2 regions of the Clostridium sp. AM42-4 genome follow, and region 2 is predicted to be linked to the other one. Evidence: riboswitches for the same ligand, from Rfam matches in the RefSeq annotation. Region 2 holds a riboswitch; the other holds the start of a gene.
What was found. Region 2 has a riboswitch for FMN ahead of DW922_RS13500 (ECF transporter S component). Riboswitches for the same ligand answer to the same signal wherever they lie in the genome.

Region 1: it holds a riboswitch for FMN, as region 2 does, so the genes downstream of both, ribD (bifunctional diaminohydroxyphosphoribosylaminopyrimidine deaminase/5-amino-6-(5-phosphoribosylamino)uracil reductase RibD) here and DW922_RS13500 (ECF transporter S component) in region 2, are expected to answer to the same signal.

The regions. Positions count from the first base shown of each region.
Region 1 is NZ_QUIK01000013.1:33,469-48,841, forward strand. It holds gene DW922_RS11310 (ABC transporter ATP-binding protein) at 1-251, shown strand, start outside; gene DW922_RS11315 (ABC transporter ATP-binding protein) at 253-2,007, shown strand; gene DW922_RS11320 (chromate transporter) at 2,022-2,588, shown strand; gene DW922_RS11325 (chromate transporter) at 2,585-3,151, shown strand; gene DW922_RS11330 (biosynthetic peptidoglycan transglycosylase) at 3,352-4,071, shown strand; gene DW922_RS11335 (N-acetyltransferase) at 4,140-4,775, opposite strand; gene DW922_RS11340 (M28 family peptidase) at 4,864-6,987, opposite strand; gene DW922_RS11345 (DNA/RNA helicase domain-containing protein) at 7,253-8,650, shown strand; FMN riboswitch at 8,746-8,860, shown strand; gene ribD (bifunctional diaminohydroxyphosphoribosylaminopyrimidine deaminase/5-amino-6-(5-phosphoribosylamino)uracil reductase RibD) at 9,233-10,336, shown strand; gene DW922_RS11355 (riboflavin synthase) at 10,317-11,000, shown strand; gene DW922_RS11360 (bifunctional 3,4-dihydroxy-2-butanone-4-phosphate synthase/GTP cyclohydrolase II) at 11,028-12,230, shown strand; gene ribE (6,7-dimethyl-8-ribityllumazine synthase) at 12,292-12,759, shown strand; gene DW922_RS11370 (ACT domain-containing protein) at 12,913-13,323, shown strand; gene DW922_RS11375 (DUF3877 family protein) at 13,445-13,987, shown strand; gene DW922_RS11380 (DMT family transporter) at 13,990-14,850, shown strand; gene DW922_RS11385 (AAA family ATPase) at 14,969-15,373, shown strand, end outside.
Region 2 is NZ_QUIK01000018.1:27,490-42,862, reverse strand. It holds gene DW922_RS13530 (AIR synthase-related protein) at 24-710, opposite strand; gene DW922_RS13525 (VanW family protein) at 864-2,432, opposite strand; gene DW922_RS13520 (3'-5' exonuclease) at 2,683-3,531, opposite strand; gene DW922_RS13515 (B12-binding domain-containing radical SAM protein) at 3,534-5,423, opposite strand; gene DW922_RS13510 (dCMP deaminase family protein) at 5,427-5,927, opposite strand; gene DW922_RS13505 (L-threonylcarbamoyladenylate synthase) at 6,029-7,084, opposite strand; gene DW922_RS13500 (ECF transporter S component) at 7,272-7,910, opposite strand; FMN riboswitch at 8,121-8,240, opposite strand; gene DW922_RS13495 (N-acetylmuramoyl-L-alanine amidase) at 8,305-9,006, opposite strand; gene DW922_RS13490 (metallophosphoesterase) at 9,117-10,670, opposite strand; gene DW922_RS13485 (glycosyl hydrolase family 18 protein) at 10,717-12,378, opposite strand; gene DW922_RS13480 (hypothetical protein) at 12,551-12,853, opposite strand; gene DW922_RS13475 (hypothetical protein) at 13,003-13,623, opposite strand; gene DW922_RS13470 (serine/threonine-protein kinase) at 13,626-15,008, opposite strand; gene DW922_RS13465 (adaptor protein MecA) at 15,333-15,373, shown strand, end outside.

The DNA of each region.
Region 1 (15,373 bases), on a different contig from region 2:
TGGATGACAGCGCTTCAGCCCTGGATTTTGCAACCGACGCAAAGCTTCGTATGGCGATCCAGAAGGACACAAAGGACATGACAGTATTTATCGTCTCCCAGCGTGCGACTACGATCCGCCATGCGGACCAGATCGTTGTTCTGGACGATGGAGCAGCAGTGGGAATCGGTACGCACGAAGAACTGTTTGAAAGCTGTGAGGTATACCGTGAGATCTGTCTGTCCCAGCTTTCCAAAGAGGAGGTGCAGTAAGGTGGCAAAGCTTGAAATCGGAAAACACAAATCAACCTTAAAACGGATCCTGGATTACATTGGCAGCTATAAGTGGCTGGTAGTCCTGTCTCTGGTATTGGCAGCCGTGACGGTAGCAACCACGCTGTATGCTCCGATCCTGGTGGGAGAGGGCGTAGACCTGATCCTGGGCCCCGGCAATGTAGATTTCGCAGGATTGTTTACAATCCTTGGAAAAATCGCAGTTGTGATCGCCGTTACGGCTCTGGCCCAGTGGCTGATGAACCATATCAATAACCAGATCACCTACCGGGTCGTAAAAGATATCCGTACGAAAGCATTTAATCATCTGGAGGTCCTGCCGCTCAAGTACATCGATTCGCACCAGTATGGCGATGTCATCAGCCGGATCATCGCAGATATCGACCAGTTTTCAGAGGGACTTCTGATGGGCTTTACCCAGCTTTTTACCGGTGTTCTGACGATTCTCGGAACGCTTGGCTTTATGCTTCTGGTAAATCCGTTTATCACGGTAGTTGTTGTCTGCGTGACACCGCTTTCTTTGTGTGTGGCAAGCTTTATTGCGAAGAAAACCTACTCTATGTTCCAGCTGCAGTCAAAAACCAGAGGAGAACTGACCTCCCTGGTAGACGAGATGGTTGGAAACGAAAAGGTTGTGCAGGCATTTGGATATCAGGAGGAGGCACAGAAACGGTTTGAGGAGATCAATAGCCGCCTTCAGGGTTACAGCCTCCGGGCGATTTTCTTCTCCTCCATCACAAACCCGGCAACCCGTTTTGTCAACAGCATGGTTTATGCCAGTGTTGGTGTGGCAGGCGCATTTGCAGCGATCCGCGGTCTTTTGTCTGTCGGACAGCTCTCTGCGTTCTTAAGCTACGCAAACCAGTACACCAAGCCGTTCAACGAGATTTCCGGTGTGGTAACAGAGCTGCAGAACGCACTTGCCTGCGCGGCCCGTGTGTTTGAACTGATCGATGAGCCGCCGTTTACCCCGGAGGATGCAGATGCAGTGACGCTCCGGAATGTCGATGGAAGCGTGAAGCTGGAGCATGTTAATTTTTCCTACAATCCGGAAACTTCCCTGATCGAGGACTTAAACCTCGATGTAAAGCCGGGACAGCGCATCGCGATCGTAGGACCGACCGGCTGCGGAAAGACAACCATGATTAACCTGCTGATGCGCTTCTATGATGTGGTCAGTGGTTCTATCAAAGTGTCTGGCGAGGATATCCGTCATGTCACCAGAAAGAGCCTACGCACCAATTATGGTATGGTGCTGCAGGAAACCTGGTTAAAGGCAGGAACCATCCGGGAGAACATTGCTTACGGAAAACCGGATGCGACTGAGGAAGAGATCATCCAGGCAGCAAAAGAGGCACATGCCCACAGCTTTATCAAGCGTATGCCACAGGGCTACGATACGGTTATTTCTGAAGACGGTGGAAACTTATCCCAGGGTCAGAAACAGCTTCTGTGCATTGCCCGTGTTATGCTGTGCCTGCCGCCGATGCTGATTCTGGATGAGGCGACCTCCTCCATCGATACCCGTACCGAGATCCGGATCCAGAAGGCCTTTGCTACCATGATGAAAGGACGTACCAGCTTTATTGTAGCGCACCGTCTTTCCACGATCCGTGAGGCCGATGTGATCCTGGTCATGAAGGACGGTCATATCATTGAGCAGGGCACGCACGAATCTCTGCTTGCACAGAATGGCTTCTATGCAAACCTCTATAACAGCCAGTTTGCCGGTTGATGGAGCGCGTCATTATGGAAAAGAAAAAACAGATGCTTTGGAAGTTGTTTGTTTCAACGTTTTACTTAAGTGCCTTTACCTTTGGCGGTGGTTATGTCATTGTAACGCTGCTAAAGAAAAAGTTTGTAGATGAATACCACTGGATCGAGGAAGAAGAGATGCTGGACCTGGTGGCGATCGCCCAGTCTTCCCCGGGCGCCATTGCGGTAAATGGTGCCATTGTGGTGGGCTATAAGTTAGCTGGTCTTGTGGGAACTGCGACAGCGATCCTTGGCACGGTCATTCCGCCATTTTTGATCATTTCCCTGATCTCGGTCTGCTACAATGCGTTCCGCGATAATTTTATTGTGAGCCAGATGCTGCAGGGCATGCAGTCGGGGGTAGGTGCAGTGATCGCTTCGGTTACTTATGAAATGGGCGCCGGGATTATCCACGGAAAGCAGAAGGCTTCCATCCTGATCATGGTTTGTGCCTTTGCTGCATCCTGCATCTTCAAGGTCAATGTCATTTTTGTCGTGATCGCATGCGGACTTCTTGGTGTGGCACGGACGTTGCTTTCGCGAAAGGAGAATGCAGGATGATCTATCTTCAGTTATTTATCAGCTTTCTTCAGATCGGCATGTTCAGCTTTGGAGGCGGTTATGCAGCCATGCCTCTGATCCAGGGACAGGTAGTGACTGGGCACAAATGGCTTTCCATGGCAGAATTTACTGATCTGATCACGATCTCACAGATGACGCCGGGACCGATCGCAGTCAATTCGGCCACGTTTGTAGGAATGAAGGTCGCAGGAGTGCCGGGTGCGCTCGCGGCAACGCTGGGCTGCATCCTTCCATCCTGCATCATTGTGACGCTGATCGCGAAGCTGTATTTAAAATACCGGAACATGGCAATGCTGCAGGGAATTCTTACATCGCTCAGACCAGCCGTGGTAGCGCTGATCGGCTCTGCCGGAATCGCGATCCTGGTCAATGCGTTCTGGGGCAGCAATGCCAAGATCGCACTTGCAAATACCAACTGGGTTATGGCCGGAATCTTTGTGGTCTGTCTTATCCTTTTGCAGAAGGGGAAGATGAATCCTATCTGGGTCATGGTATTGGCAGGTGTTATGAAGGTGGTTGTATCCGTGGCCACAGGTTTGTGATCATTTGGTGTTTACAAGTATAAGATTCTCTTGACGGGATGTAAGATTTTTGTCAGAATTTTCCAATTCCCGTCAGAATTGTAGGAATAGTGTCAGAATCGCTAAGGGAACGGTAAAGTCTTAAACCCCCTCATTGTGCTAGAATGATGTCATAAGAAAACAAGACAGAATTCAGACAGCACAGATGAGGGGGCTTTTTTATGATGAGCAGAATGAAAATTGCGAAATGGATGTTTGCATTTGCCTGCACGATCGTTGCAGGATGTGGATTTAGCTTAGCCGGAGAGGGCTATGGCTTATACAAAAATGCAGTAGAAGAAGTAAGTCTGGAGGAAAAGGTCGCAAAAATCCGCAGCCAGGAGAATTTTACTTCCATAGAGGAATTGCCGGAGACTTACGTCCAGGCTGTGATATCGGTAGAAGATCACCGCTTTTATGAGCATGGGGCACTTGATCCGATCGCTATTGGACGGGCTTTGGTCAACGACTTAAAGGCAGGACGTTACGTGGAAGGTGGAAGTACCATTACCCAGCAGCTTGCAAAGAATCTTTACTTTTCCCAGGAAAAAACCATGAACCGCAAAGCGGCAGAAGTGTTTCTGGCATTTGAACTGGAACAGAAGTATACAAAAGATGAGATTTTAGAACTCTATGTAAACAGCATCTATTTTGGAGATGGCTATTACAGCATCGGGGAAGCCAGTGAAGGATATTTCGGGAAACCAGCTTCCCAGATGAATGATTACGAAGCGACACTTTTAGCAGGCGTGCCAAATGCACCGTCCAGATATGCGCCAAGCAAAAACCTGGCACTGGCTGAAAAACGCCAGCAGAAGGTAATCAGCCGCATGGAAGCATGTGGATACCTGAATGACCAGGCAGCCAGTGTGATGAGTGCAGAACTACTGGCTTTGAAATGATAAAATGAAACCCCCAGGGGCAGTGTGATATGATATGCTCCCTGGGGTTTTGTCTATGCCTTTTTCTTTTATTGGATCTCACGGATCATGCAATACTGCTTTAATGGGAAATTCTGCTTCATAATCCCATAAACCTTAAAACCGAGATTTTTGTAGAATTCCACGTTATGCTCGTTGTGTGTTTCCAGCGAGATCATCATGCGGTGCTCATCGGCATAATCGATGGCTTCCTGCATGAGGTGCGCGGCAATGCCGTGGTGCTGCATATTTGGATCGACAGCCAGATAGATGATGTGAAGCCGCTGCTTCTGATGAAGCTGGTCCGTCCAGCTGGAGTTTAAGTAATCGCCACCCTTTAAAAAGTTATGGAAGGTTTTTAACGATGGATCCTCTTTGATCAGGTAGGTATCGGTCTGAAGGGTTGCGCGCGCTTCTGCAAAGTAAAACTGAAAGATGTTGTAAGGCTCCGCTTCGTCGGAAACCACCAGGATTCCGTTTAAATCGGCACTGTCAGAAAAAATCTCACAGGTTTCATAAAATTCGTCCATATCGCAGTGGAAAAGCTCCGGCATGAGGCGTTCCCGGATTTCCGGATCCGGGATCAGGGTCTCATAGAGCGGGTCATGTTTAAAACAGGTATATAAAAGCTTTTCCAGTTTCGGCAGGTCTTCACGCTGTACGCGGTATAGTTTATCGCTTTCCATAATGTGTTCAGACGGGAGACCGTCTGTCCTTTCTTTTGTTTGGTAATTTGTGGTATATCGGATTTCGTCTGTTTTGCTTCTGGTATCGTCAGATTAAAAACTGGTCATGCACCAGGCACTGGATCCGGTCTGTCGTCTGGATCAGCAGACGGCACTGGTCCTGGAAGATCCGTTCCAGATGACTGATCTGTGCAGAAAGCTGAAGCTCCTCCTGGGCAGTCTCTTTTTGTGCCAGCAGTGTCTTCACCAGAGCATACAGGTTCTCATGCGGCATCAGGCGTTTGTATCCCCATTTCAGGCGGTCCTGCGGCTGGTTTAATACGTAATCCGTAAAATGGTCATAGACTTCCTGGTCAAACATGAATGCGTAAGCATTGTTGTCGACCTGGTAGAGTTTGCGAAGGGCAGAAGAGAGCTTCTGCTCTTTTAAGTTTGCGATCGCTCCTCCGATGAGGCGGATATTCTGAAGCAGGATTTCGTGTGGATAATGCACATTTCCATACCAGTCAATGCGGACCAGCTCATCCTGCGCACACTTGAAGCGTCTCAGTGCTTCCTGCTCGGCTTCCCTTGATTCCATAAATAAAGCCTCCGCTTCCTCTGCTTTTCCTTCTGCCAGAAGTGCCTGGTAACGGCTGTTGGTATGCATGCGGGATTCATAGCGGCTTTCTGCAACCTCCTGTGCGTGCTGTAACATATCTTCCAGGTTTGCAATCTTTTCCACGAGAGAAGCCAGTGTCATAGGGCTGATGAGATCCATGGCAACAAATGGGCGGAGCACCTCTTTGGATGCAGCATATCCGTCCAGTGCACGTTTCATAACTGGGGCAGAGCATAACGGGATCACGCAGGTCTCGTCCAGAGCAGCCACAAGAAGGGCAAACAGCTCGTGGTGAAGCCGGTAGACCTGCTCGTCATAAAATGCGTCATTGTCGAACTGGGAATGATAATGGGTTTCCATAAAGCTGCCGCCGGTAAAATCATTGACCATGGATGGGATTCCGGCAATCGCCATGGAAAAATCATCCGACCAGGTCTCAATCGGGGAAGTAATGCGGGTCTCCTCCGGGTATGCCTGGGTCAGGTCTGGAAGCTCGGAAAGATACTCCTCCAAAAAGCGTGTATATTCGTAGCAGCTGCGGATGCGGGCACGGGTGCCGTGTGCAAGCGCCGGAAGCTCGAAGTTTAAATCAGCGATGACCTTTCCAACCCACTCCGGATGCGCGGTAAACACCTGCTCGTAAGCGCCGGTCGACCAGTCGAAGTTGGAGTCTACAACCCCCCATTCCTCCGCAGCCATCGCACAGATCACAATGGTGTTGTTTGGCTTCATGCCGCTTTTTAAAAGTGCTTTCGCGATTCCAAACATCAGCGCAACCGCGGTGTTATCGTCCTGGAAACCACTGAAGTAAGAGTCATAGTGGGCAGATAACAGGATCATGCGGTCTGCATGCTTTCCCGGAATCGATCCCACGATATTGTAAGTAGTGCAGTCACGGGTTACGCGGCTGTCTGCATCCAGGGTTACGGTAATCTCGGAAGTAAGCGCGGTATCGCCTGCAGGGGCATCCGCATCTATGTGTGTGTTAGAAGCAGCTTCTTTTGCAAGGAGCAGACTCTTTAACGGGTCTGCATCTTTTCTGGAGATAGAAAACGCAGGTGCATTTTCCGGTCCGGCGATATCCTGCGCATTCAGCGCCTCATCGTCAATCTCGCCATAGCCGCCGCTCTGTACAGCAATCAGCGCAGCAGCACCTTTTAAATGAGCCTGATAGACCGGATAATTGATCCACCATTCGTCTCGCTGGTTGATGTCGACCAGAACCAGCTTCCCGGTAACGTCTTTGCCTTCGTAGTCGGCAGCAGTTCCTTTTCCAAGATACATCAGGGAAAAGTCCTTCGGGCCATCGGTCACAAAGGTGGTCTGGTAAGCACCGAGCTGAATCTCATGACGTGTTCCGTTTTCATCGGTGTAAGAAAGCAGCGCCTTTTTAAATTCCCAGCCGTCTACCTTTACGGCATCTTTTGTGACGTTGGAAAGGCCGATGGCTACCATTTCCTGTTTCAGCATCTCGCCGGTCTCGAATTCTGCCTTGGAACCGGCCGGCCGGTAACCAAGCACCGGGTTGGAGCGGAACTGTTCCATGCGCTTCGCCAGCTGATAAGAGTAATTTATATCAAGGTTTTCTAGGATTGATTGTTGTAAATTCATGTGGGTTAACCTCCGTTTGTGCAGTCGATTCCGTGACGAAGTCACGTGACTGCTTTGCCGTTTCATTATAGCACTGAATAGCGGAGGAGAAAAGGAAAATGGAGAAAAAAGAATCAGATCAAATTAGAATGGCAGATTGTTCGGGATTTGTTTGTGTGGTATGATGAAGCTATGAAAGGCATTCTGGCTATTGGGGCAGTAAAGCCAGAGGCAAAGCGCAGATGAATCAAAACTGGAAGAATATAGCGGAGAGAGTAAGGAAACAATGAAGTCAATATCAATTTATGCACTGACAAGAGAACAGAAGCTGACCAATCTTACCAAACTGGAGTATCATTTATCTGAACGAGAAAAGCCACTGAAGTTTCGTACATGGGAACTGAATAGCATGAAAGCCCTGGTAGATCAGCTGGAAGCTCATATGGAGCATGTATACCGTCTGCGCTTTTTCTACTCCTTTCAGATTCCACGGCTTGGAAAGGAATTTGACCTGCTCCAGGTGAAAGAAAACCAGATCGTAAACATTGAACTGAAAAGCGGTGCGGTTTCCGAAGATGCCATACGCAGGCAGCTGATACAGAACTGCTATTATTTGTCTGTACTTGGAAAACCGATCAAGTCTTACACTTACATCAGTAGTCAGAACCGGTTGGTGCGTCTGACGAATCATGACCACATTGCCGACACAGACTGGAAACAGTTGTGCGAGGAATTGCAGGAGAAAAGCCCAGATTACACTGGAAATCTGGAAACATTGTTCCAGGCGGAATGGTATCTGATCTCGCCGCTGACACAGCCGGAACGTTTCCTGAGAAAGGAATATTTTCTGACAGCGCAGCAGAAAGATATCGAACGGCAGATTCTAAGAAGAATCAGGACAGAACGAAGTGGGTATTACTGGTTTTTGGGGCTTCCCGGAACAGGAAAAACCTTGCTTTTGTATGACATTGCCATGAAACTTTCTGCCCGGCAAAAGGTATGCATGATTCACTGTGGAACTTCCGGGCAGGAATGGAAAAAACTTCATGAACGCCTGCTGCGTATTATCTGGATTTCGGATTCGCAAATTACAGAAGAAACAAAATTAGATGAGTACAGTGCCGTTCTGGTTGATGAAGCACATTTACTGAGTCAGGATGTATTACATAGGATTGTAAACCTGGCTGGAAGACGTCCGGTTGTTTTTTCCAGTGACGATGAGAGCCCGGTTTCACCGGAAGAAGCGGATCAAAGCATAAAACAGGAGTTGGAAAATCTTGCTGAGGTTTGGATGTTTCGCCTGACAAACCGGATACGGACCAATGCGGAACTTTCAACTTTTATTCAAAATATGATGCATCTTCCAGAACGGAAAGTTACCAGACATTTTCCAAATGTTATTGTGTTTTATGCCAACGATAACCAGGAAGCAGAAAATTTGATTCAGGATGCAAAAGAACAGGGATATCAGCTTTTGTCAGAACATATGGTAACAGGAAAAACACCGGATTGTCTGGCGGTGATGCTGGATGAGCAGTATTTCTATGATAAAAATCAATATTTGCGTTCTGAAAATCATACTGTGCGGAAGCTGTTTCATCAGCTGAACGGTGCAAAAGAAAAACTGATGCTGATTGTAAAAAATAATGTTCCGTTGTATGATGTGCTTTTGGACCTGTTATAGTTTCATGAATCTGGATTCACACAGGATTACACCAATTTTAAACCATATCTTGACTTTCCTATAGAAATGTGCCATAATACCCCTTGTAAAAAGCATAAAGTCTTCAGGGCGGGGTGCGAGTCCCCACCGGTGGTAAAGCCCACGAGCCGCAAGGCATGATTCGGTGCAATTCCGAAGCCGACAGTATAGTCTGGATGAAAGAAGAATGATCGTGTATTTCTTATATTTTTGAAAATACCGTATTTGTGATAACCGCTCTGGAATGAAAATTCCAGAGCTTCTTTTATTTCATAGGAATTGTGTTTTATGAAACAAATGGAACATGCAGATCGCATTTTTCGTGATTTCGTGAGCAGGAACAAAGAAAGTTCTTTTTCATGATTTGGAAAATGGTCTACAGGATACGGAAAATTCAAAAATAACGGAAAAACAGTACAAAAAGAAAAGCAAATTCTGAAGAATATTGATTCTTTGGATCTGCTTTTTTCTGTATTGCATAACTCAGAAGTATCTGTGGTGCATCTGACGTTAACCATCCTTCTGCTTGATACTTATGCGAACAGGAAATGGAGGAAGGAGTCTTTGACAAAACAGGATTATATGCGCCGGGCAGTGGAACTGGCGAAAAAAGGCGAAGGCTGGACCAGTCCGAATCCGATGGTAGGTGCCGTGGTGGTAAAAGACGGGAGAATCATCGGGGAAGGATACCATGCGCGGTATGGGGAACTTCATGCAGAGCGCAATGCGCTCCGTGCCTGTATGGAGCCGACGGAGGGGGCAGACCTCTATGTCACGTTAGAGCCATGCTGCCACTATGGAAAACAGCCTCCCTGCGTAGAGGCAATTGTGCAGGCGGGGATCAAGCGGGTTTTTGTGGGATCGGATGATCCGAATCCACTGGTTGCCGGAAAGGGAATCCAGTATTTGCGGGAACGCGGCATTCTGGTAGAAACCCATGTGCTGAAAGAGGAATGCGATGCTCTAAATCCGGTATTTTTCCATTACATCCGCAGAAAAACTCCCTATGTGGTTTTGAAATATGCCATGACCATGGATGGGAAAATTGCGGCATACACCGGGGTATCCAAATGGGTTACCGGTGAGGAGGCAAGGGCCTGGGTGCAGCGGGAGCGCAGCCGTTATCGTGGCATCATGGTGGGTGTCAATACCGTACTGGCAGATGATCCATTGCTGAACTGCCGCATGCCGGGAGGAAGAAATCCGGTCCGGATCATCTGTGATACACACTTAAAAACTCCGATGGAATCCAGAATCGTAAAGACCGCGAGGGAAATTCCTACAATTCTGGCTGTCTGCGAGACGGACAAAAAACGATATCTTCCCTATGAACAGGCGGGCTGCCAGATTTTGCCGGTTTCAGAGGAAGAGGGGCATGTGAATCTCAAGGACCTGATGAAGCTGCTTGGCGAAAAACAGATCGACAGTATTTTGCTGGAGGGAGGCGGTACCTTAAACTGGTCCGCGTTAAAAAGCGGGATTGTCAAAGAAGTACATGCTTATCTTGCACCGAAGCTGTTTGGCGGTGCAAAAGCCAAAACGCCGGTGGAGGGGCCTGGTGTGGCAGATCCTTCGGAAGCGGTCCGGCTGAAGGTCAGAGAAATCCGAAAGCTGGGCGAGGATTTCCTAGTGGAAAGCGAGGTGCAGGATGTTTACGGGGATCGTTGAAGAGATTGGAATGTTAAAACGGATTACCTGGGGTGCACATTCGGCGGCGCTGACCATTCAGGCAAAACAGGTGCTTGCCGGTACCAAAGTGGGCGACAGCATTGCAGTCAATGGGATTTGCCTGACGGTAACGAATCTGGACACTTCCGGGTTTACGGCAGACGTAATGCATGAAACATTAAACCGTTCTTCCTTAAAAGGTGCAAAACCGGGCATGCACGTGAACCTGGAGCGGGCAATGGCAGCAGGAGGGCGGTTTGGCGGTCATATCGTAAGTGGCCATGTGGATGGAACCGGAACGATCCGGAAGATTTCGCGGGATGATAATGCAATTTGGTATACTGTGGAAGCCAGCCCGGCAATTCTTCGCTATATTGTGGAAAAGGGATCCGTTACGATCGATGGGATCAGCCTGACTGTGGCATCGGTGACGGAGAAATCTTTTTCCGTTTCCACGATACCGCACACCAATGCCGTGACAACTTTGGGAGAGCGGAAAGAAGGAGATAAAGTGAACCTGGAGAATGATATCATCGGGAAATACGTGGAGCGGCTGCTGGGTGGGGGAATGACAGAGTGCAAATGTCCAGAACAACCAGATTCCAGACAAAAACAGACAGAAAGCAAAATTACAAAAGAATTTCTGACCCAATATGGATTTTAATAAAACGCAAGGCAGGAGGGAAAAATTATGGCATTTCAATACAATACCGTAGAAGAAGCGTTAGAAGAACTTCGCAAAGGACATATCATTCTGGTGACCGATGATCCGGACCGGGAAAATGAGGGAGATTTCATCTGTGCGGCAGAGTTTGCCACGACGGAAAATATCAATTTCATGGCAACCCATGGAAAAGGACTGATCTGCATGCCGATGTCCGAGGAATATGTAAAGAAACTGCAGATTCCTCAGATGGTGACCAATAATACAGACAACCATGAGACAGCGTTTACGGTTTCGATTGATTGTGTCGATACGACGACCGGAATTTCCGCAGCGGAGCGCTCCGTCACGGCCATGCGCTGTGTGGCAGAGGATGCAAAGCCGGAGGACTTTCGCAGACCGGGACACATGTTCCCGCTGCTGGCAAAAAAGAATGGTGTTCTGGAACGGGAAGGACACACGGAAGCTACCGTGGATCTGTGCCGCCTGGCCGGATTAAAGGAATGCGGGCTTTGCTGTGAGATCATGCGAGAGGACGGAACCATGATGCGCACCAGCGAACTGCAGGAACTGGCAAAAACATGGGACTTAAAATTCATCACGATCCAGGACCTGAAAAATTACCGGAAATCCCAGGATCAACTGATTGACCGGGTGACTGTGACGAAAATGCCGACCAAATACGGAGAATTTGTGGCTTACGGCTATGTAAACCGATTAAATGGCGAACATCATGTCGCACTGGTAAAAGGTGAGATTGGAGATGGGGAAGATGTCCTTTGCCGGATTCATTCGGAATGTCTGACCGGCGATACGTTTGGTTCCCTGCGCTGTGACTGTGGCCAGCAGTTTGCGGCAGCCATGACCCAGATTGAAAAAGAAGGACGTGGTATTCTCCTTTACATGCGGCAGGAAGGACGCGGCATCGGTCTGATCAACAAGCTGAAGGCCTATGAACTGCAGGAAAAGGGCATGGATACCCTGGAGGCTAATCTGGCACTTGGTTTTGCCGGGGATGAGCGGGAATATTACATCGGTGCACAGATCCTGCGGGATCTTGGAGTAAAGAGCATGCGCCTGCTCACCAACAATCCGGATAAAGTATACCAGCTTTCGGAGTTTGGCATGACCATCAAAGAGCGTGTGCCGATCCAGATGAGCGCGACGAAATACGATCTGTTTTACCTGCGGACCAAGCAGCAGCGTATGGGGCATCTGCTGCGGTATTAGAGGGTAAAAAATCTGTTGCAATATCATTTTATAATATATTATGAAGAAAGAGGACAAACATATGAGAGTACTGGAAGGAAATGTAGTAGCAAAAGGAATCCGTGTAGGAATTGTGGCAGCAAGATTTAATGAATTTATTACGTCAAAGCTGGTTGGCGGGGCACTGGATGGTTTAAAACGCCACGATGTCAAAGAGGAAGATATCGATATCGCGTGGGTGCCAGGTGCCTTTGAAATCCCCCTGATCGCGTCGAAGATGGCGAAAAGTAAAAAGTATGATGCGGTAATCTGTGTGGGTGCCGTGATCCGTGGAAGCACAAGCCACTATGATTATGTATGCAGTGAAGTCTCCAAGGGGATTGCAAATGTCTCTTTAAACAGTGACATTCCGGTGATGTTTGGTGTGTTGACCACCGATAACATTGAGCAGGCAATCGAGCGTGCAGGCAGTAAGGCAGGAAATAAAGGGTATGAGTGCGCGACCGGTGCCATCGAGATGGTGAATCTGATCCGTGCATTGGAAGCATAGATAAAAAGCACCGATAAAATACTGAAAACTTTTGCACTCTAAAAGAATAACATGTTGACGAATCTTATTTTTCGTTTAAAATAAAAGAAGAAAACTAAAAATCTGTATGTAAATAGATAAATCGTTGGAAAATGGAAAGTGAGGAAATAGAGCATGTTAAAGCAGGTATCTGTATACGCAGAAAATAAAAAGGGGGCACTTAAGGTAGTGACTGGCATTTTGACGGAGGCCGACATCAATATTCTTGGTTCTGTCACAAATGACAGTGCGGAATACGGAATCATCCGCATGGTGGTTACTGATCCGGAAAAGGCACAGAAAATCCTGACTGAGGCCGGTTACTTATGCCGTCTCACCAATGTACTCGGCATCGAAGTAGAGGATGAGGTGGGAAGCTTAAACCGGGTTCTGGCAGCATTCTTAGAGAGCAATATCAATGTCAATTACCAGTACCTGTCTTTCAACCGTCAGTCTGGAAAGCCGGTCATGGTTCTTCACACAGACGATTGTGAGTTCGTAGAAAAATGTCTGGCCGCAAAGGGCTTTCAGATGACCGAAGTTTAAAAAAGTGATCAAAAAATGAGGGATGTTCAGGCAAAAAAGGCCGGCATCCCTATTTTTGCTGTATATGGAAAATGAAGACTACAGCAAGGAAAATGGAATGTAATAAGGAGACTAACAACAAATGCAATTTGAAAAACTGGAACAAAATATCATCGATCTGGTCAAAGAGGAACAGGCCAAGCTTGGTTACCGGAAGGAGTGTATCCGTCTGTACTATCCGCTGAGCTCCCTTATGCACCTGACTGGAAAATCATGCGGGGAGCAGGAAATGCTCACGCTGCTTTCTGACTTTTGCAGGGAGGCAGAACCACACCTGGGAAAGATCACGGTTTCTGCAAAGAAGGAACGCTTTTGCTTCCTGATTCCGGAGGAAGGCGTTGTATATGTGAAGGAAAACACGCTTCCAAACGAATTTATCAAAGAGCTGGTCGAACTGGTCGGACGCCATGACTGTACCATGGAAGAAATCAAAGCATTGTTTGAAAAACAGCCATGGCCGGTTATTGTGAAGCCGGTAAAGGGTGATGAATTTGATCTTTTAATCCGGTTCGCAGAAGGCGCAAAAGATTCTTATTATTATTGCTTTAAGGATGAAGGCTGCCACATCATTTATCACCGTTTCCTGCCGGAAGATTATGCGGATTTTGGTTTTGAGGAGGCTTGAGCATGAACCGGAAACATAAAGCAATCCTTTATATTGTATTGTCCTCATTCTGCTTTGCCCTGATGAGTGTGTTTGTACGTCTCGCCGGAGATATCCCGTCTGTGCAGAAGAGTTTTTTCCGAAATCTGATCGCATTTTTCTTTGCCGTGATCCTTCTGATCAAAAATAAGATCTGGCTGACTGATGCAAAGAAAAATCTCGGGTATCTGATCCTGCGTTCTACGTTTGGAACGCTGGGAATTTTCTGCAACTTTTATGCGGTCGACCACCTAGTTTTGGCAGATGCTTCCATGTTAAATAAGATGTCGCCGTTTTTCGCCATTGTATTCAGCTTTCTGATCCTTGGCGAAAAAGTAAAGCCAACACAGGCATTTTGCGTAGTCGGTGCTTTTATCGGAAGCTTGTTCATTTTAAAACCGACCTTTGCCAACATGGCACTGGTACCGTCACTGATCGGACTTTGCGGCGGTCTGTTTGCAGGTGTTGCGTATACCTTTGTACGGCTTTTGGGAGAGCGGGGAGAAAAAGGACCTTTTATCGTCTTTTTCTTTTCCGGTTTTTCCTGCCTGGTTTCTTTGCCGTACCTGCTTTTGCATTACCATCCGATGAGTGCGTCCCAGCTTGGATTTCTTCTGCTTGCAGGACTTGCGGCATCCGGTGGTCAGTTCAGCATTACTGCGGCTTACTGCAATGCTCCGGCGCGCGAGATTTCGGTGTACGATTATTCACAGATCATCTTTTCTGCCCTGTTAGGATTTCTTTTGTTCAGCCAGATGCCGGATTTCTTGAGTGTGATCGGCTATCTGACGATCTGTGTGATGGCTGTAGTTATGTTTCTTTATAATAATCGAAAGACTTGTTGACAGAAAAGAAATATGTTACATTGAATATGGTGATTCAGAATATGGTGATTCAGAATATTGTGATTGACATCAGATCATATGATATTAGACGATACTTGAGATAAAAGGGGAAAACCGTATGCCAGTATTTGATTTCAGCGATGCTCCGGACGCAAAGAATCCGGGCGAGTGCACGTATACCACATTTCAGTCGAGTGAGCTGGAGGCATCTCCGGAAAAACCGATCCTTGTCCTCGATAACAAAAAACGGAAATGGCAGCATCATTCCTGCGGAATGTTTACGAATCCGGTAAAACGTACCACCTTCGAATTTCAGGAGAAGGATGGCACGGTAAGCGCTGATATTTTAAAAATTGATGCCCGCTTTGTCAGCTTGTTAAAATGGCTTGGGGAAAATCATATCAGCGTCCGTCTGTCAGGCGAAAACCGTCCGGAAGGGTATGCTGTTTACAAAATCCGGGAGACGGCGTTTGGCGGCGGCACCAAGCTTTCGGCAGAAGACGGCTTTTTACAGTTTATGATC
Region 2 (15,373 bases):
ATATATAGGGAATCCCGATCTTTTCAGGCGAAAAAACCGGGAATCACTTTCGTTATTTCATCAGGCTGGGGACGCTCTAAAAATCCCCGTCCTTCCTGCACGACCATTTCCCGTGCAATGCCTTTGTTCACCCGGCCAATAACCTGTGCCGGAATGTTTTTTTCTGCCAGTGCACGCACCAGCTGACCGCCGTTTTCGGCAGTCAAAAGGATGCAGCCCTGGCTGTAAAGCCGGTACGGATTTAACTCCAGGCGCTCACAGACCTCCACCGTCTCCTGGCGGATGGGGATCTGGCGCAGATAAAACTCCACGCCGGTCTCATAGGCGCCGGTCAGATTCCAGATGGCAGTTAAGATGCCGCCTTCCCCGGCCGGTTCCCACTCTGTGGCACCAAGACTTTTCCAGAAAGTTCCATCATATGCGGTTTCTGGTTCCAGATCCTGTTTCTGCACCGCAGACGTGCCAGCCAACTGTGCTGCCACTTCAGCCAGACCTGCTGTTTCCTGCGCACTTTCTGCTGTCACTGGCACAAGGTACTGACTGCATTCCGCGATCTCATCCATATATTCACCGGAAAACCAATGGGAAAGCTCTTCTTTCTTTGTTTCCACCAGCTTCAAAGTTCCCGCGAGACCCGCATAACCTGCAACCACCAGATCCTGTCCGGGGTGCAAAAGTCCCGTGTTCTCGCGCTCAATTCTTCGCATCATAATATTTCAATCCTTTTTCTGTTCGGAAGCATGCCATTGTTGCTGTGCACGCACGCGTGCCTGGCAACGGGATTTTGCCGATGCTTCGCATTCCAATCCTCATTCCGGTTCACGCGTGCGTGCCCAGCAACAAAAGCCTTACAAGACTCCGGATTATTCCGGCTGCGATGCATTTTCAACTGGTGCTGCCGCCTCACCGGGTCCTCCGGCTGAAGCTTCGCCCGCAGACGCATTTGCTGTTCCCGGTCCCACCACCTGGCTTTGCTCAGGCTGGGTTGCCGGTGCTGCAGTTTCCGCCGATGCGGCGGTCTCAGGTGTATGTTCTGCCGAAGTTTCCGCCGACGTGTTTTCTGCAGGAGTTTCCACAGGCTGAGCCGGTGTCTCTGCCGGCGCTGCCGGTCCTACCAGAACAATGGCCTTAGACGGATTGTAGGTGTCGGTATGCAGGATGGTGCGCTCTTTCTCCACACCATCTACCGTTACCACCTTCCACAGTCTGGATTTGTAACCGATATGTGCTGACTGAACCTGCTTCGTCTGTCCCGGGCGAAGCGAATTGTCTACCTTTCGCTGCGGCTCACCAGGATCGGTCTTGCTTATCGTCTCGGAAATGTACTCTACCTTCCGATTTGTCGGACGTGTTTCCTTTCCGTAGATCGTAAAGGTCAGCGTTTTCCCCGCTGTCGTTCCCTCGATATAGATCGGGGTACTGTAGTTATTCGTGATCTTAATATCCTTATAGGTTCCGGCAATCGCCGCATCCATGGATGGTTTCACATAGGTGACGATCATGGAATGGTTCTGCCGCTGGGTGATTTCCAGTTCTGCTTCCAGTGATGCGTCATAAAGCGTGGTTGCGATCTGGCAGACACCGCCGCCAACGCTGTCCACAACCTGGCCATTCTCATACGCCGCTGCCGTAAAATAACCGTTTTCGATGGTAAACGGATGCATGCACTCGTAACCCGATAAGGTTTCCCCCGGCATCAGCACATGGCCGTTGATCTTGGAAACACCATTTGCAATGTTTCCGGAGCGTGATGCACCGCTGCTTGCATAAGCCGTCGTGCAGGTACCAAGCACATCGGAAATGGAAGCAAGGTCTTCTTTTTTGATTTTCGGTTCTCCTACAATGATCACCGCATCGGCTGTCACTTCTGCCAAATCTTCTGCCAGCGCCTCATTCAGCTTCTCGATGGTTGCTTTGGTGTCGACAGTCTTTCCTGTCTGTTCTTCTGTAATCTCAAATTTTCCGTTTTTCCGCGTAATGACTGCATCCTTCGGTTCATCGACCAGCCCTGCACACTTCGCATCGATCAGCATCTGGACTGACGCTTCGTCGACCTGTGCATCCAGCGGAATATGAACCGGCTCCTTTTCCAGATCCTTGCGCTCCATATACTGCCGGATCAGACAGCCACCGGCCGCATAATCTTCTGCTTCTTCCAGTGCATCTTCGTTTCCGCAGGCATACCTCAGCTCTTTTGCCGTTGTCTTAACCTCGGTTCCATCGACACGCAGTGTCACGGTGCGCGCCTCCAGCTCAGACAGATACTGGGAAAATCCTTTCTCCGCCTGTTCTTTTGTCAATCCACCAAGGGAAAAATCCCCTACATAAATACCATCCGGATATGCTGCTTCTTTTGCGTAAGCAGGGAATGCCACTGCACTCCCCAGGGCTGCCACCAACGTCAGTCCCCCAAGCAGATTCCATATTTTCATAAACTTCTCCCTTTGCTGCTCACATACTATAGCTTAAACTCACGGATCCCGCACTTCGTGCTCTACTACCTGCTGACGCAGGAATCCATTACATCATGACAGACAGTGCCATCGGCGCAACCATAGCCACGATCAGGATTACGATCACAATACCCATGATAATGCGGGCTTTCTTATTGTTATGCATATTCATCATAATGAATCACCTCTTCTAAAAAATAGGACCAGCCCTGTCTAAGGGGCCGGTTTTTTAAGTTTGCTTCATGGAGATCCGCCCATATTTCGATATGATCTTATCGGTGATACGGGAAATCTCATTCCTGCTCAGATAGTCAATCTGCACAGGTAAATCTATTTTATGATATTTTAGTAAATACCGCAAGTCCTCTTTTTGCTTTTTGGATGCGGGCTGTTCCCGCTTTACCTTGTAAATCAGAGGCTCAGCCGCAAATGCTTCCGGCGCCTGCCCTGCATGCTTCTCCACCAGCTTCTGATACAGCCTGTGGGCATCCAATGCATCGCCCAGTGCGCGGTGGGCGCTCTCCTGTGTAAGACCATAAAAGGCACAGGCTGCTCCCAGCCGTTTGCTCTCCTCTGCCGGCATAAAACGGCGGCACATCGTCAGCGTGTCGATCCCGTCCTTTTCAAAGGTAAGGCCCTGGTTGACCGCCGCCCGCTTTAAAAAGCTGTAATCGAAGATGATCCGATGGCCAAGAAGCGGAAGTTCTCCACAGAAATCCAGAAATCCCGGCAGGATGTCCACAAGATCCGGGGCGTTTTCCAACATATCCCCGGTGATACCTGTCAGTTCCGTGATCCGCGTCTCCAATTCCCGGTGCGGATCGAGCATCGTGTGAAAGCGCCCGGTCTCCTGACCAGCCTCAACCCGCACAGCCCCGATCTCAATGATCTTATCCTGTTTGGGATTCAGGCCGGTAGTTTCCAGATCCAGCGCGATGTAACTGTTCGGAATCTGAATCTGTCTCCCAACCGCCTGCCCCGACTGCAGCCGTATTCCTGCTCCCAGATCGTGCTTCATCTGATCTACTGCGGCATCCTTCTTATTTTCTGCATCCAGCGTCACATTTTCTCCGCTCATACTCAGATCCTCCCCAACACCGTCAGCTTCGCATTATGGTTTAACCGGTCCTTCTCCCGGTAATCAAACAGCAAAATTTCGCCCGAACGCAGCACCTCCACATGAATCTGTGTTCCAAGCGTCCTGAGTTCCGGAACTAACCGTCGGATTTCTTCCTTATAAGGTGCCTGCGCCAGTGCAAACGCCGGACGGCTCTTGGCATTTTCTCGAAGATACAGATCACACATGAGCGCATCCTCGAATGCACCAGGCTTTTCCTCCCCCACCCTCTGACGGATCAGATCATGGAAGATTTCATAGCGGGCCAGACGGCTGTGGTTTAACCCGGTCAGATGATTTTCATCATAATACTGCGCCATGTATTCGTACATGGAAAATGCGTTTCCAAACTCCTGCTCGAACAGCTTTAATGTCTTCAGGAACTGGCGGCTGTTATAGTAAACCTCCACCATATCCTCTACACCTTTTAAGCGCAGCACATCGCTGTAAGGCAGCCATTTGGTAGAAAGCACCTCATACGGTGCCTTTCCCCGGTATTTCAGATCGTACTCCTCTACCTTTTCGTGCATATAAGAGCCTTTTAACACCTTCAAAAAACCAAGCTGGAACTGCTCCGGTTCCATGGCGTACACATCGTTGAACGAACGCCCGAAGGAATCGTAATCCTCAAAAGGAAGTCCGGCGATCAGATCCAGATGCTGGTGTACATTTTTCCCTGCATTGATCCGTTCCACCACATAGCGCAGGCGGTCCAGATCCATCTTGCGGCGGATTGCCCGGATCGTATCCGGGTTGGTGCTCTGCACGCCGATCTCCAACTGGATCAGCCCCGGGCGCATCCGGCTGATAAGTTCCAGTTCTTCTTCATCCAGAAGGTCTGCCGTAATCTCAAAGTGGAAGTTTGTCACACCATTATCATGCTCCAGAATATGCTTCCAGATTGCCATGGCATGACTCTTTTTTGCATTAAAGGTCCGGTCCACAAACTTTACCTGCGGTACCTTCCGCTCCAAAAAGAAATCCAGCTCCTGAAGCACCAGCTTCACATTGCGGAAGCGGACGGACTTGTCGATGGAGGACAGGCAATAACTGCAGGAAAACGGGCAGCCACGGCTGCTCTCGTAATAAACGATCCGGTTTTCAAAGCCATCCAGACTCGGATATAAAAATGGGATCCGGCTCATATCCATGACTGGACGGATCGGCTGGTCGCAGACGGTTCCGTCTTCGCGTCGATAGGTAAGGCCTGCAACCTTTTGCATCTGTTGCCAGAAATCACCCGCTTTGTTTTCCCGTTCCATAGCCGGTATCCCATAAGCCTGTATATCAGAGTCTTTATTCTGCCACAGACTCCGCACCGTGCACCCCAGTGTCCGGTAACAGTTTAAGAGCCCGGCAAACATCTCTTCGCCTTCGCCCTTCATGACACCAAACACCTCCGGCTCCCTGGTAAGAAGCTCCGGCGCGTCATAGGAAACCTCCGGACCGCCAAGCCAGATATCGGCATCGGGAAGCACCTTATGAATATCCCGCACCAGATCCAGCGCATAGGAAATATTCCAGATATAGCAGGAAATCCCGATCAGATCCGGTTTTCTCCGGTAAATATCCTCCAGGATCAGTTCCATCTGGTTGTTGATGGTGTACTCCGCAATTTCCACCTGCATACTGCATCCGGCTCCCTGTTTTTCTTTTGCAACCTCCGTCAGACCTGCTACAGCAGGAGCAGTCAGCGCTGCCTTCTCAGGCACACAAGGGAGACCATCATCAAACAGATTCTGGTCTCCCTGTGCTGCTGCCGCGCCCTGGGACTCGGCAAATATTTTTAAGCTGTACACTCCGGGATTGGAGTGGATATATTTGGCATTGATCGCCGTCAATAAAAACTTCATACTTTATACGTCAATCTCAATCTTTCTTCCGGTCTGGTCGTACTGGTAATACCGCACGCCTGCCGCATTCAGCATGCGTTTGGATGCCCGTACCGACGGAGAATCCGGATATTTGTCTTCCTTATAGATAATGGTTTTGATTCCTGCCTGGATGATTGCTTTTGCGCACTCATTGCAAGGGAAAAGGGTTACATAAATCTTGCTGCCTTCCAGGCTGCCTCCGCGATAATTCAAAATCGCATTCAGTTCACTGTGTGTCACATACAGATATTTGGTACTGTACGGATCATCGCCCTCCTGCTCACGTCCCCACGGGAACTCATCGTCTGAGCAGCCCTTCGGGAAACCATTGTAGCCCATGGACATGATCTTATTATCTTCGCTGACAATGCAGGCACCAACCTGCGTGTTCGGGTCCTTCGAACGGCGGCCGGATAGATCCGCCACACCCATAAAATATTCATCCCAGGAAATGTAATCTGCACGTTTCTTTGAATTGCTCATCTTATGCCGCCTCCTGTCTTCTATCCTGCTGCATCACAATGCGTCTGCGTCATCCTGACATCAGCAGATCCTACTCTGTTTTTGTTCTGGCTTCTGTTTTTTCACACCTTCAGCACATGATACCCTGCGGCCTTTGTAAGCCGGTTCATGATTGCCTGCCCCAGATGATCCTTCGAAAAGCTCTCCGAATAAATGCAATCCACATCCAGATCATCAAATTCACGCAATACCGCAAACAGGTTGTGGGCGATCGTCTCTTCCTTCGCACGAAGTCCTACACTTCGAACCTCTCCCTGCGGATAACGCGCCTTTGTCTCATCGGTACAGATCACACCGACTTTTTTGCCCTCCACAAGCTTCTCTTTCACCAGTTCGTTGATGGTTTCCACCACCTTACCAGTCTCACCCTCTACCAGCTGCAAATCTGCATGCGGTGCATAATGCCGGTATTTCATTCCCGGTGCCTTCGGCCGCAGATCCGCACTTGGCGGTGCCTGGATCGCCGGATCAATCTCTACCTGTCCTACGGTCTCGCGCAGCATCTCCATGGTAATTGCACCCGGACGAAGCAATGTCGGCACATCCCCGGATACATCCACAATGGTAGACTCCACACCGATTCCCACCGGGCCGCCGTCTAAGATCATCTCAATCTTGCCTTCCATGTCCTGCCATACATGCTGTGCCGTAGTCGGGCTTGGCCTGCCGGATGTATTCGCACTCGGTGCTGCCACCGGAACACCAGCCAGCTTGATCAGGCGGTTTGCCACCGGGTCACTCGGCATACGGACTGCCACCGTATCCAGCCCGCCGGTCGTTCCGTAAGGCACAATGTCACTTTTCGGAAATACCATGGTCAGCGGTCCCGGCCAGAATGCCTCCGCCAGCTTTCTTCCCGCCTCCGGAATGTATGCCACAAGCGGCTCCAGCTCTTCCAGACAGGAAATATGCGCAATCAGCGGGTTGTCGGACGGGCGACCCTTGGCTGCGTAAATCTTCTTTGCCGCAGTCTCATCCAGTGCATTCGCGCCAAGACCATAAACCGTCTCGGTCGGAAATGCCACCAGCCCGCCGTCACGCAAAATCTGCGCCGCCTCAGCCAGTTCCTCATCTTTGATCTGTTTTGTATCTTCTATTTTTACCAGTTTTGTATTCATAGCTTTACCTTCTTTGCAATCCTGCACGCAACATGAGGCCAGCGTGCTGCCAACGCTGTGTCCACATCATTATTCCCGGCACAAAACCTTATCTTTTTACCGGTCTGTTTCTGCCTTATCATAACACAAGACACCCTGCGGTGCAAGACAGACCGCAGGGTGTCAGAATATAAGTTTTCTATATTATTTATGCATTCACACGTTTCCCGTTTTTCACGGTCTTGTGCGTTCCGATACTGTGGATCAGCACACTGACACGTTTATAAACCAGAGCAGTCACAACCGATACTACAATGCCTTTGACCACATTGAACGGTCCAACACAGAACAACGCAAAGGTCCATACACTTCCGACTGCCGGGTTGATGGCTGCACCTGCTGCCAGGATCGTCTCAAGCGGCATAAAGTTGGAGTAGAACGGGAGCATAACCAGGGCGTTGGCTACCACGCCAACCGCTGCCATGCAGATGGTTCCCACCACAAGTCCTGTCATGGCACCTTTTCTGGTATGGGAAATTTTATAGATCAGACCTGCCGGAATGACCAGGGCACAGGAGATCACAAGGTTTGCAAACTCTCCTACAAAGCCGGTGCTGGTCGGCTTTAATACCAGCTTTACCAGAATTTTTACAACTTCCATAACTGCGCCTGCCGCCGGTCCCATGGCAAAGGTTCCGATCAGTACCGGCACCTCGCTGACATCCAGTCCGTAAAAACTCGGTGCAAGAAACGGAAGCGGGAACTCAAACAGCATCAGCACACCTGCAAGGGCACCAAACATTCCCATTAATACAACATTTTTGGTCGTAAGTAATTTTTCTTTCATGTTTTTTCCTCCTGAAATAGATTGTGTAAGTTCATCATTCAGAGGAATCGTGTGAAGCAAGAAAGAATGTGTCTTAGTACATTCTCACGGAGCATTTTATTTCATATGGTGCAATTTCCTATGAGACCGAAAAAACCCCCGGATATCGCTACCCGGGGGATTCAAGTCATTCATGCTGCCATTACAAGTCTCGCTGTAAAAGCCTTCACACAATTTCTTCTCTCATCCAGACTATACTGTCGGTTTTGGAATTTCACCAAATCAACTGCTTTACACAGGTCGCGGACTGTAACCGCCGGTGGGGAATTACACCCCGCCCCGAAGAACTTATCGTTGCCTTAACTATAGTACATCTCTGTTTAAAAATCAAGAGGATTTTCTCTCTCGTTTTTCGTTACTGGCCATTCAAGTACTCCATCACCCCCATATGGATCGTCCATGCCAGCCGATCCTGGTATTCTGCAGAATTCAGCGCTGCCGCCTCCTTCCAGTTTGACAAAAAACCGCATTCCACGATCACGATCGGCTGCTTTACATGCAGGAGAAGATAATAATTTCCATTCGGCTTTGCCTGCCTGGTATTCTTTTCTCCCAATACAAAGTCAAAGCGCCTCTGCAGAATCTCTGCAAGGCGCTTTCCTCTTTCGGATGTTTTATAATAAAATACCTGGCCGCCGCATACCGGTTCCTGGTGATAGCTGTTCTGATGGATGCTCACCACCAGATCCGGATTCGCTTCTTCAATTTTTTTACAACGGTTTTTCATGTCCGCCATCTTTTTGCTGTCGTCTGACTCTTCGTACAGTCCCCGGTCATCCTCCCTGGTCATGAGCACATCTACATCGGATGCCTCCAGATACATTTTCAACCGTTCCGCGATCTGCAGGTTAATGTCTTTTTCCAGACTTCCGTCTATACCGATCTTACCAGGGTCCATGCCGCCGTGTCCACTATCCAGGACTACAACCGGCCGGTGAGTCTTTGCTGTCACGCTCTGGCTGGATACCATAAGTCCTGCATGGCGGGACAGCAAAAAAACAGATGTCAGAAGCATGACTGTCATAAGCTGCTCTAATCTTTCCAAACCTTTCCACATACGATCTCTCCGGGTCCGACCTTTTCTTATAGAATATATGACTCCCGGACTGCGAAAAGACTTGGGTCTTTCACTCTCATTTGGGCAGAAACCCGTACCGCTTCACAGCGCTACTCTACCTCAAGCCGGTTATAGTCCCGCACACCATCTTTCAGGATATACTGGAAATATTCTCCCTGCTGCGTTGCCATACCGTTCTCCTGCCACAATGCATAGGCCGGATCACTGCGTACCATATCCTGCACCTGGTATGCCGTTCCCTGGTAATAATGGTATTTTAGCAGGGAATATAACTGGGCCATCTGCTCTCGTTCGCTGTCTGTAATCTCCGGTACCTCTTTTAACGCCGCCACTGCCTGATTATAGAATACCCGGCGCAAAAATGGTGTCTGGAACTTGCTGAAATTCAGAAGATCCTCTTCTGTCTGCCCATTCTTCTTCGCCCAGCCTTCTACATCCAGTGACCGGGTCCGGTACAGAAAGCTCCGGTCATCCCGGTATGTAAGGATCGCATATTTACATGATGGTGTTGCCAGCGATGCTGTTACCATCTCCCAGATTCCCCTGTTTTCATCGGAACGTTTGCAATGCTGTACATGAAGGTGCCCACTCAGAAACAGCGGTACATCCCAGTTTTCCAAAAGGTCCACAAATTGTTCACTGTGTTCAATCGTGCATTCGTCTACATAAATCTCACTTTCATCCAGCAGGTTATGATGGGCAATGGGGATGATCTCTACACCAGCATCCCAGGCTGCCTCCAGCTGCTGCCCGATCCATTCATACGTATCTTCTGAAATCGCACCGCCAACCTTGTTGACCGGGCTGTACTGGCAGCTATCGATCATGAGCAGCCAGGTATTCTCATCCAGCTCATACAGATAACTCAGACTGTTCGGATCTTCACTGGCCGCCTCGTCGTAGCCAAACGCGCGATATATCTGGCGGAACTCCTCCGGTGTTATATATTCAGCCGGAAGGCGCTCTTCGCCTTCATACCGCGCTGCCTGCCGGTTATTGATGTCATGGTTTCCCGGAATCACAAGAACCGGAATTCCATTATTTTCTACCCGGTGCAGCTTTTCCGCAAGATCCTTATGGCTTGCTTTTTCGCCGTTTAAGGTGAGATCGCCACTTAAAACCAGCACGTTTGGACGCAGCTTTACCACTTCATCCAGAAACGCATCCGTGATCTGGTCAATATAAGTGACCACCTTACCGTCTCCATATTCCACCATTTCCTGAAAACGGGGTCCTCCATCGGTGAGGGAATCGGAAAAATAATGGATATCGGTTCCCAGCATGATATTTTCTACCCAGCCGCCATCTTCGGCTTTCGGAAGCGGCCCAGAGTCTTCTTTCACCTCATCTGACCGGATTTCTTTTTTCGTTTTTTCAGTTCCGGTTTTATCTGCGCCGGATTCCCTGTCCGCTTCTGTTTTCCCCGAAGCTGTTTCGTCTGCTGCTTGCGATGTTTCGCTCCCTGCTGTTTTTTCCGTATCCTTTTCTTGCTCAGCTCCTGCCTGTTCTGTCTGCTGCTCTCCTGACACTGCCGTGGCATCTGCCGGACGGTTGTTTGCACATCCACTCACAATAGCCACTGCCGCAAGAACAGGCAGAAAGGCAGAAAGCACCTGCCTTCTGCCATCTGTTTTCTTTCTCATATTCCCATCACCCTTTCCAAACCATCTGCCGTTCACCCACAGAACCCTATGGCAGCTTTACCGTGTCCCAGATATCCGCAGGTTCCAGGCCAAGCCGCCAGCAGGCTACACCCGCCAGACCATTGTCCCGGATCAGCTGCATTTTCAATGCCAGAGAGCGTTCTTCTTCCATCCAGATCTCGTAATTTACGCCATCCTTCTGCGTCTCTCCATAATACTGTCCCAGGTCATCCTGCCAGTAAAGTTCAACCTGATTATCCTCGACCCACGCTTTTGCATCTGCGATTCCCAGTGACTGGGATGTTGTTCCAGATGCATCCTCTTTCCATATTCTAGTATAAAACGGGATCGCACTGATGAGCTTTTCCTTCGGTACCTGCTTTAACAGATCCTCAATGCCCTGTCTCTCATATCCGATCGATGCAACCGAACCGGCTTCCCCGCCTGCGTAGTGCTCATCATATCCCATCATGACTACATAATCGGCTACACGGCCCTGCTCCGCCCAGTTATAAAAGGCAGAATAGGATGCCGGCACATAAGAATCGATCGATAAGACAAGACCTTCTTTTCTGCAGTCAATAGAAAGCTCCCGGATAAACTGGACATAATGCGGTCCGGCAGAAGCCTTGATTCCTTCCACATCCAGATTGATTCCATCGAAGCCATAGGTTTTTGCGTCCTGCATCAGGGATGCGATCAGTTTTTTTCTGGCTGCCATGCTGGCAAACAAAATTTCTGACTGGACATTTTCCCCTTTGTTAAAATTATCCAGAACCGCCCATACCTGCAGTCCCATGCTATGGGCGCGGTCCACATAATTTTTATCTGCAAGGGATTCATAATTCCCCTGATTATCTGTCAGCATAAACCAGGTCGGTGCAATGACATTTACGCCCTTCGTATTCGATACCAGATTCTCCATTGCCTGATTGGCCTGGCGGTTTGTCACCTGGTGCCAGACTAGCACCACCGGCCCATCCATGGAAATGCTGGTATATTCCGGCTCTGTAAAGGTGCTGACCAGCGTCCTGCTTTCTGTTTCCTTTAAGCGTCGGTTCGCAAGATAGCCCACCTGTCCATCCTCCGTACGTACCCGGCTCCAGTTATCCAGCTGTTCCAGCACGATCACTTCAGAATCAGATGGAACCTCTGTGATCATGGCACTCTTTACACCACCGCGGATCCGCAGCGCACTTTTCTTCTTCACGGCCGCAAGCTGCTGCGGTTCCCACGACGTATCTACAAATACCCGGCGCACATTGTCCGTATCGTATGTATCGATACGCACATTAGTGTAAGCAGTCACCAGGCTTGACAGCAGCCATACCTGGCCATCCTGCTGCACCACCAGCGGCTTTCCGCTGCTTCCCATGGTTTCCTCATTTGCATACACAATCTGATCTGGCAAGGTATAGATCAGCTGTCTGTTCTCTTCATCCCAGTAAAACTTCTCATTCACCGCTTCATCGATCCAGTCTAACTGCAAATAGGTCTGTCCATCGATATAACGTCCCTTTACTCCTTCCACCAGCACACTGTCTAAAAACAGCGCCATCTCATCGCCGCTGGCCTGATACCATTCATTCTGGTCTACCTGTTCTTTTGATGGTTTGTACTTCCGGTATAAAATAAACCCTGCTGCCGCTCCCGCAAGCAGCACGATCGTCAGTATCACAGTCAGTACTGTTGTAAGAAACCGTTTCATCTGCCGTATCTCCTTCGTGGTATTCTTTTTCTGTTCAAAAAATTCCTATCTATGAACAATAACTTTTTTATCAGTATACCATAAATCAGACACGGCTTCTCTTAAATTTTCCTGATCTTTTTCCCGGGCTGAATCGGGGATTCTCTTTTTTGATCAGAATGTGTTTCTTTTTTTACCGGTGATACACGATGTCAAAATGGATTTCTTTTAACCGTCTGGATTTCATATAATCTTCCGCTTCCTCCTGCACCCCCTCTTCTTCCTCTTCTTCAGATTCTTCCTGCGGGAGGTCTTCCAAGATGTAGTCACCCATGTAGAAGCTTCCGTCCTCATGAATCTCAAATAATTTTCCCCACGTTGCGTCACTGGCATCCTCTCCGTCGATTAAAACACGGATTCCTCTTTCCTGATACCGCTTTAACCCCTCTACATAAAGCTGGTTTTCTTCTCTTCGCTTTTTCTCTGCTGCTGTCATTGCCCCTCTTTTCTGCCAGACGGCACCTGCTCTTTGAAGGCTTTGCTGTGACACATTCCATCCACACTGTTTTTGTACCGTCTGCATGCTTTTGTATTACTTCTACTGTTCACGCACTACGTGAATCGTAACCCTTCTCCTGCTACTGTTCACATGTGCGTGCCCAGCAACAGCTTTTCAAAATACCTGATTTTTTCCGGTGTAATGCAAAATGCATCTACTGAAGCTGGAATTTTCTGAAGCCTGCACCGAAACAGCCTCTCAACTTCTCTTCTGGTTTCCTCCCCGCCCGACATTACGGCCAGCTTCCAGCTTTTATCCATGTTTCCTGCCTGCTCCAGAATTTCCAGAAATGCTTCTGCTTTCCACTCATTTAAGGAGCCCACCAGGATTTTTAGATCGCAGCGCACACACTCGCACAAGCTGCTTTGGGATGCTTCCCCATGATCCAGAATAACATAACGGTAATCCTGCCCCAGACAAAAAGCCAGCACCGACGGATCCGCCATTTTGTAATAATCCACATCCATCAGACAAAACACATTCCTGCCTGGATCCGTCTCCTGCTGCATCGCTTTCTGTCTGCCGCTATGTTTCCCGGCAAACCGTTCTATCCTGGAAAAATCCCCATGACCGTTCCATTCCAGTATTGCTGTTTTTTTCCGTTTCACTCCCGTCAGATAATTGGCCAGAGAAATCGCCAGATGACTGGTTCCCACTCCCCGTCCGCAGCCCACCAGGCCAATCGTCCGGAACCGGAGGTCTGGCAAGCTTACCGGAGTCTCTTTTTTATTCCCGAAAATACCCTTCGTACCGTATCTCCTCCCTGTCCAAACCATTGGTTCCAGATTGTCCGGTATACACGGTCTGACGGATTGCTCCCATAAAATGGATCTGCAAAATATGGCATCCTGAGTCCACCTGCAACACAATACTTCTGCCGGAAAGGCAACCGGTCACAAAACATATTGTAAAGCACCTTCAGGCCATGAACAGAGTCGCAGTATGCTGCAGCGTCTCCGGAATTCTCCCATTCCCAGGGTTTTCCACCGCATATCAGCAAATATCCGTCCGCATTTTCCTGTGTCAGGATAGCCGGGTCTGCACCGCAGTCCAGAATGCGGATCCGGTATCCGGACGGCTTCCACTCCACCACTTCCCCATAACGGGGCAGCATCGGTGTTTTCCAGATGCGGAAGATTCCACAGGAATCTGCCCTGACTCCCCGGCACTGCGCAAGCTGGCGCACCGCTCCGGATTCATTGTGTTCCTCATAAACCGCTGGCATTCCGCATCGCTGCAGATATGCCGTAAAGCCCATAGCAATGTGGGTCGTTCCCACTCCGTGACGGCTTCCCGCCACGGCGATCACCAGAGACTTTTCCATACGCTTTGTCCCATATCGGAACACACCATATTCCGACTGGCTCCAAAGTTCTTTCAGTGACTGTTCCAGCTCTGCTACCGTCTGGAACCGTTTATCCTTTTCCTTCTGCAGACATTTGCGGATAACACACATCAGATGACGCTCCGTAATTCCTGATAACTCTGCCTGCCCCGTCCGGATACGTTCTCCCGGGAAATGTCCTGTCAGCATGTAATGGAGGACAGCACCAATGGCATAAATATCTGTTCTTCCATCTAAAACATCTCCCGAATACTGTTCCGGTGCCGCGCAGCCGATTGTTCCATAACGTTCTTCCATATGTTCCGCTTCATCTGCATAAACTGCATGATCAAAATCGATCAACTTGATTGTGTTTTCGCATAGTAATAAATTTCTGGGTTGTAAATCAAGATATAAAATAGGGGTAGGCATTGTGGAATGCATGATATGTACCAGATGGCAAATCTGGATCCCGTAACAGATCGTCATTGCCGATGAACAATGTCCTGATTCTGTAACCAGGGCATATAAAGAATCTCCTTCGAGATACTCCTCAATCAGGTAGCTGTACTGATCATCTTCCGCCAGATCATACACGATGGGTATAGCCTGGTCACGAATCCCCTTCAGTATCAGCGCTTCTCTTCTAAACAGTTCGTAATTGACAAAGGTCTTCGGAACCCTTTTGATGGCGCGGTATTCGTCCAGCTCCATGTGCCTTGCCAGAAATACTGTACCGCTTCTGCCGCAGCCCAGTACACGGCACAACCGGTACTTTCCGAATAAAATGGTGTCCGCCGTTTTTGCACCTCCTTCTTTGTACTTGTCTCTGTGATTTTATTGTAGTCTGAATAACGATGTCTTGCAACTTAATCCATCTTCAAGGTTCGACAGAATTCGACATTCGTTGTTTTCTTATTGCTGTTCACACATTGTGCAAACAGCAACGTGTGAACAATAACACGTTTTCTTAACATTTCCTAAAATTTTTACATAGGAATTGATATTTTCCCTTATCATGTACTATAATTAAAGTAGGAAAGCAGATTCTTTTTTCCGCCTTTCCCATTTCAGATTGAAAGGAGTGATCTTATGAAGATTGAACGGATCAATGAAAACCAGATTCGCTGCAC